DNA from 2 places in the Butyricicoccus pullicaecorum genome. Region 2 is predicted to be linked to the other one. Evidence: riboswitches for the same ligand, from Rfam matches in the RefSeq annotation. Region 2 holds a riboswitch; the other holds the start of a gene.
The links. A riboswitch is a leader RNA that binds a small molecule or an ion and turns the genes downstream of it on or off. The one in region 2 is predicted to bind thiamine pyrophosphate.
Positions count from the first base shown of each region.

Region 1: another riboswitch for thiamine pyrophosphate. It lies ahead of thiD (bifunctional hydroxymethylpyrimidine kinase/phosphomethylpyrimidine kinase); the one in region 2 lies ahead of B5F17_RS09095 (ABC transporter permease).

Region 1 covers NZ_NFKK01000008.1:39,599-43,004, forward strand. Annotated here, with positions in the region: gene thiE (thiamine phosphate synthase) at 1-640, opposite strand, end outside; gene thiW (energy coupling factor transporter S component ThiW) at 662-1,171, opposite strand; gene thiD (bifunctional hydroxymethylpyrimidine kinase/phosphomethylpyrimidine kinase) at 1,175-1,969, opposite strand; TPP riboswitch at 2,076-2,181, opposite strand; gene B5F17_RS08075 (hypothetical protein) at 2,207-2,989, opposite strand; gene B5F17_RS08080 (deoxycytidylate deaminase) at 2,993-3,406, opposite strand, start outside.
Region 2 covers NZ_NFKK01000010.1:25,445-28,850, reverse strand. Annotated here, with positions in the region: gene B5F17_RS09100 (ABC transporter substrate-binding protein) at 1-877, opposite strand, end outside; gene B5F17_RS09095 (ABC transporter permease) at 879-1,643, opposite strand; TPP riboswitch at 1,728-1,833, opposite strand; gene B5F17_RS09090 (EcsC family protein) at 2,013-2,804, shown strand; gene B5F17_RS09085 (SulP family inorganic anion transporter) at 3,016-3,406, shown strand, end outside.

The DNA of each region.
Region 1 (3,406 bases), on a different contig from region 2:
TATCCTCCTGTCTCATGCGTTCGGCCTTGTCGCGCAGATCGCGTGCGGCCTGTCTGGGGTCTTCCTGTGCGAACAGTGCGGAGACGACTGCCGCGCCCTGCATGCCGCAGCCGGTCAGCTGCAAGATGTTGTCCGCGCTGATGCCGCCGATAGCGACCACCGGCACATCGACTGCCGAGGTGATTTCGCGCAGGGCTTCGGGGGACAGATGACGAGCGTCGTGCTTGGTGGTTGTGCCGAAGACCGCGCCTACGCCCAGATAATCGGCCCCTAACGCCTGCGCACGTTTGGCCGACTCGACCGTGTTGGCCGACAGACCCAGAATCAGGTCACCGGCCAGCTCGCGCACGTTGTCACCCGGTACGTCGCTCTGGCCGAGATGCACGCCGTCCGCGCCTGCCGCACGGGCAAGCTCAATAGAGTCGTTCATGATGAACGGCACGCCATATTTCTTGCAGACGGGCGCGATCTCACGCGCCGAGGCTAAGATTTCGTCGGGTGTTTTGTCTTTTTCGCGCAGCTGTACCATGGTGGCACCGCCTAAGATGACTTCCTCGACCACTTCGGCCAGCGTGCGGCCATGCAGCCAGGAACGGTCGGTGACCGCGTACAGCGTCAGCATTTTTGCATCAAATTTCATGGGAAAACGCTCCTTTTGGACTTATCGCAGGCTGACGCGCAGCGTTTTGAGGACGCTGGTGCGCTCCAGTGCGCAGATAACGAGCACGGCGACGATGGAACCGGCGACCGTGTTGAGCAGGAAGGAGGGCACGAAGGCGAAGAGCGCTGAGGTCTTGCCCATGAGCAGGACTGCGATGGGGTAGGACAGCATCGCACCCAGAATACCGGTGCCGAAAACTTCACCGACGAAGGCGGCAGGCAGGCGCTGGATGCGCTGGTAGAGCAGACCGGCGAGCAGAGCGCCGACCATGGAACCGGGGAAGGCCAGCAGGCTGCCGGTGCCGATCAGGTTGCGGATGAGCGAGGTGACAAAGGCCGAGCCGACTGCGTACCAGGGGCCGAGCAGGACGGCGGCGAGGACGTTGACCATGTGCTGCACGGGCGAGCACTTGGCTGCACCGATCGGGATGGAGAACATGCCGCCGACAACAGCGATAGCGGTCAGCAGACCGGCGAGTGCCAGTTTACGGGTAGAATTTGACGATTTCATGGCTTAATCCTCCTCAGAAAAGAACGCGTGGAAGTGGTTGAGCGGACCGCAGCCCTTGCCGATGGCGAGCGAGTGGCGGATGCCCTCGGTGACGTAGTCCTTGGCCAGACCGACCGCCTTGACCACATCGTGACCGAGTGCCAGATTGGACGCGATGGCAGAGGACAGCGTGCAGCCGGTGCCGTGGGTGTTCTTGGTGTCAATGCGCTCGTTTTCAAAGTGGTGGAAGGACTGACCGTCGTAGAGCACGTCGAGTGCGTTGCCGACTGCGTGACCGCCCTTGACCAGTACGTTCTTGCAGCCCATCGCGTGAATGCGGCGTGCGGCCTCTTCCATATCGGCAACCGAGTGGATTTCCATTTTGGCGATGCACTCGGCCTCGGGAATGTTGGGCGTGAGCACGGTGGCGAGGGGCAGGATGTGCTCGATGAGTGCACCGACTGCGTCCGGATTCATCAGCGGAGCCCCGTTTTTGGCGTACATGACCGGGTCAATGACCAAATGACGGGGCTGATACTGGCGCAGTTTGCGTGCGACTGCCTGCATGCAGGGCGGCGTGGACAGCATGCCGACCTTGACGGCATCGGGGAAGATGTCCTCAAATACCGCGTCCATCTGGTCTTCGATGACCTTGGGTGAGATGTCCTCGATGGAGATGACACGCGCCGTGTTTTCAGCAACGACCGAGACGATGACGCTCATGGCGAATACGCCGTGCGCCGACATGGTCTTGAGGTCGGCCTGAATACCGGCACCGCCCGAGCAGTCCGAGCCCGCAATGGTTAATACTTTTTTCATGGTATTTCCTCCCTTTATTTGCCGAACGCATAGAAAAAAGGGATACCCCACACAGGGCATCCCTTTGGTATTTCGTTTGATTCCGCGCTTTGCGCACGGAACGCGCGCAAAAACCGCTTGTGCATCCCTACGTTGGCATTATCCAAATCAGGTAAGGTCGAAAGCGCACAGCTTTCCTCTCAGCTTTTCTAAAAGCTCCCTTGCATGTTTTATTGTAGCACGGTTTGTCAGAAAAAGTCAACGGGAAACTTGTTTTCCGGCGGTCATACCGCCGAAAATCGCGTCTGCCAGCACGCAGGCCGGGTCATTTTGTTCGATTTTTCCGGCTGCGGCGGCCAAAACAGCGGCTTGTCCGCAGAGGTCAGACGATGCGAAGTGCACGAAGGCAGCGGTCTCCCGGGCAAGGCGAATGCCCTTGGGCGTGTACAGTTCGCGGTTGTCGTCCGACAGGCCGAACTTGGATTTTTTGCTTTCGGGTGCACAGCCGCCCTTGTCGCGCAGACTGCGGCGGCCCTCGTGGATGAGCTGAAGGACAATGTTATCCACACGCTGTGCATCATTTCGCGCCGCCTGATACAGTTCGCTTTGCTGCAAGCTGCCGTCCTCCTCCGCCCAGCTGCGTACCGCGTCGTAGAGCAGGGCGGCAGCGCCCGAGAGCGCGGGGGATTCCTCGGGGAAATACAGCTCGAGCTGCACGTCTGCGCCGAACGAGCGCAGCTTTTTCTTGGGGGACGAGCGGGTGAAAACCGCCTTTTGCTGTACCCAGTCTACCATCAGCGCACGGATGAGATCGCGCGGCTGACCGCCCAGATCGAGCGCACGCAGCAGCGCACCCGTTGCGCCCAGGTCACCGCCGCACGGCAAAACGTCACGCGCCGGGACGGCATCGGCCTTAACCATGCGGCGCAGCTTGGACTCTGTGACCGGCCCGCGCCGCAGGAAGAACCAGGCCACCAGGACGATGATACCGATGGCCAGCAGGTTGGCCAGAATCATGCCCATACCTTGGAGCAGGAACATGGTTTAATACCCCATTTCACCGGCGAGCAGCTCGTCGTGATCGACCCACTGCTGCACGTCAATGATGTCGTATGTATCCATGTCGCGGCGGATGATGACCTGTGCGATACCGGCGTTGATAATCATGCGCTTGCACATGGTGCACGAGTTGGCATCCGGGATGAGTTCACCGGTGGATGCCTCGCGTCCGACCAGATAGAGCGTTGCGCCCAGCATCTGCTCGCGGGACGCGTGGATGATGGCGTTGGCCTCGGCGTGTACCGAGCGGCAGAACTCGTACCGCTCGCCGCGCGGAATGCCCATCTTTTGACGGATGCAGGTGCCCAGATCGATGCAGTTGGCGCGTCCGCGCGGTGCGCCGACGTAGCCGGTCGAAACGATGACGTCGTTTTTGACGATGACCGCACCGTAGTTGCG
Region 2 (3,406 bases):
AAGTGTCGCTGTCCAGGCTGTACTGACCGCTGAGGAACTTCTGGGACTCGAGCAGGAAGTCCATGTCGGTATCCGGGATGACCTCGTGCAGGATGTTTGCGGCAGCATCAGGCGATTCGATGGCGTATTCATAGCCCTGCTTGACAGCATCCATGAAGGCCTGAACGGTCTCGGGATCGTTTTCGATCATGTCTTCGTTGGTGATGATGACCGGGGTGTAGTAGTCCAGACGGGAGTCCAGATCCTTGACCGGCATGTAGTTGATGTCATAGCCCTGCATGCGGTCGTTGATGACTGCCCAGCCTTCGAACTCCCACTGGATGTCGATGTCGTCGCCCATCGATTCCAGACCGCTGCCGGTGGCACCGACCATGGTCAGCTTGGAGAAGTCAGCGCCGGCGCCAGCCATAACAGCCTTGAGCACGGCTTCCTCGCTGGGAGCCTGCCAGCCGGCGTAGACCTTGCCCTCAAAGTCCTTGGGGGACTGAATGTTGTCCTCTGCGCGGGAGATAAAGCCCGAGGTGTTGTGCTGAATGATGGCAGCGATGGCGCGGATGGGGAGCGGCTCGGATGCCGTGCGGGCATAGGTCACGTTCTCCTGATAGGTCACAGCAAATTCAGCCTTGCCGACCGCACACAGCGTGGTTGCGTCGTTGTCACCTGGCTCGATGATGTTGACCTTGAGGCCGTGCTGCTCAAAATAGCCCGACTTCTGGGCAACATAAATGCCGGTGTGGTTGGTGTTGGGTACATAGTCGAGTACCAGCGTTACTTCCTTGAGACCATCCCCCTCGGTGGTCTGTTCGGTCTGTCCGCCGCATGCGGTCATGCCGAGACACAGACCCAGCGCGAGGAACATTGCCAATCCTTTTTTCATCTTACGAGACTCCTTTGCGTTTTCTTGTATAGGGAAAGAGTATGCGCTCGAGCAGCGTGACCGCAAAATTGAGCAGTAAGCTCCAAATGATGATCATGATGACACAAGCGAATACTTTATCCATCAAAAAGCCGTTTTTGACGCGAATCATGTAATAGCCCAGACCGGCGGATGCGCTGAGCCATTCACCGACGATAGCACCGCCGATGCAGTAGGTTGCCGAGACTTTGAGTCCGGAAAACAGCGCGGGTGCCGCGGTGGGGATTTTTACGTACAGATATTGCTGCAGCAGGTTCGCGCCAAAACTGCGCAGCAGATTGATTTGGTTGCGGTTGACGTGCTGAAGTGCATCGGAAAAGGCGATTGCGATGGGGAAAAAACACATAAAGACGACTATTAAAATTTTGGGCGCCAGTCCAAAGCCCAGCCACATGGTAAAGAGCGGTCCCAGAACCATGACCGGGACGGTCTGAGAAACCACGAGGTAGGGAAAGACACTGTGCCGGAAGGTTCGGTTTAGGTCCATGAGGATGGCGATGAGGACGGCGAGCACGGTGGCGATCAGCAGACCGATGACGGCCTCCTGCAAGGTCACCATGGAATGCATCCACAGCGTGCTAAAATCCGAACCGATGGCTTTGACAATATCGCTTGGTGCGGGCAGAACATAGAGATCAATGCCGAAAAACTGCACACTGAACTCCCAGACGGCCAGCACGACGATCAGACAAAGCACAGGCATGATGTATTGTTGATATCGTTTCATGACACAGCGCTCCAATGAAATAAAAATAAAAAAGCGACTCATCCGTTGCAGGATCAGTCGCTTTGCAAGCTTGTTCAGGTGAAAAACACGAAAACTTCGACTCCCTACGCCGGTATGATCCGGATCAGGTAATAAGGGACCCTGCGCCCAGCGCAGATCTCAGCCGATCAAGGCACCCCTGTCTGATGTACATTTTATTTTAGCACGTTGGGATACAAATGTAAAGTCCGTGACCGAAAAAGACGGTTATACGCGAAGAGCAGGGGAGAGTGTGGAGAAAAATTCAAAAGGGGTGATATTTTCATTTGATTTGGGGCGTGTTATACTGAGAAAAACAGGATGCCATTACAGAACTGAGGTGAAGCAGAAATGGGAACTCCAAAGTATCAAGCTTCGATTCAGAAGGAACTGAATCTCGTGGCACGGCAGGAACAGGCGCTGCACAAGGCTGCGATGCGGCAAAAAACGCCGCAGTGGAAGACGAATTTGCAAGACAAGGTACCGGAAAAGGTCTATTTGAATTTAGAAAAGGCGTTTTGCAAGGCGTTCCAGGTGATTTTTGACAAGGGCACCGACTGGATTGAAAAAACGTATGACGCGCAATCTATCCGAAATGGTTATGAGGTGCATGACTTTGCATTTCAAATGCAGGCAGACCGTAAGGTTTTGAAAGAACTGCGCAGACAGGCATCGCGCACGCAAATGCAGGGGATGCTGACGACGAGCGCAGAAGGGATTGGACTGGGTGTTCTGGGCATCGGATTGCCGGACATTGTGCTGTTTGTCGGCGTGCTGCTGCAAGGCGTGTACAAAATTGCACTGCATTATGGGTTTGATTATCGGACGACAAGTGAGCGGTATTTTATTTTGCTGTTGATGGAAGCTTCCGTACAGAAAGGTGAGGCGTGGGAAGCATGCAATCGTGCGGTGGAAGCGTTCATTGCCGGACAAATGGTAGATGTGACCGACCAGCTGACCCGTACTGCACAGGCCTTTGCCGACGACCTGGTGCTGGCGAAAGCCGTGCAGGGATTGCCGCTTGTGGGCGTACTTGGCGGACTGTTCAATCCGGTTTGCTGCCGCAAGGTTATGAAATATGCCGAGCTTAAGTACCGAAAGCGCTGTCTGCTCAGGCTGTATGAGAGCAGTCAGGGCAGATAGCAAATCACAAAAGAAAATCATATCAGCACGCGTTTCTGAGGTCGCTGACCCGGAATCGCGTGTTATTTTTTACGGGACAGACGGCATGAATTTGTGCACTCCGAAGAAAATTACGAATCCGAGTCGGATATACGACAAAAGCCCTTGATTAACCCTCAGAACCTGATATAATTTTATTTACCACGTGACAAAATTTAAAAAGGGGATAAACATGGGAAAAAACTTTATAAGCAGTCTCGCAGTGGAGTTTCGGGGATATAATGCCCAAAAGCTCACCAAAGACCTGATGGCTGGTGTGACCGTTGCGGCGGTTGCGCTGCCGCTTGCGCTTGCGTTTGGTGTGTCGGCAGGTGCAACGGCGGCGGCTGGTCTTGTAACCGCGATCATTGCAGGTATCGTCATGTCGCTGCTGACCGGCGGTTACTATCAGATCTCGGGTCCGACGGGTGCGATGGCGGCCATTCTGGGTTCGCTGATTGCGACGCATGGCATGCAGGGAGTGTTCGTTGCCGGACTGATGAGCGGCATCATTCTGGTCATCGCGGGCATCCTGCATTTGGGTGAACTGACGTCGTTTGTGCCGTCGCCGGTTATTACCGGTT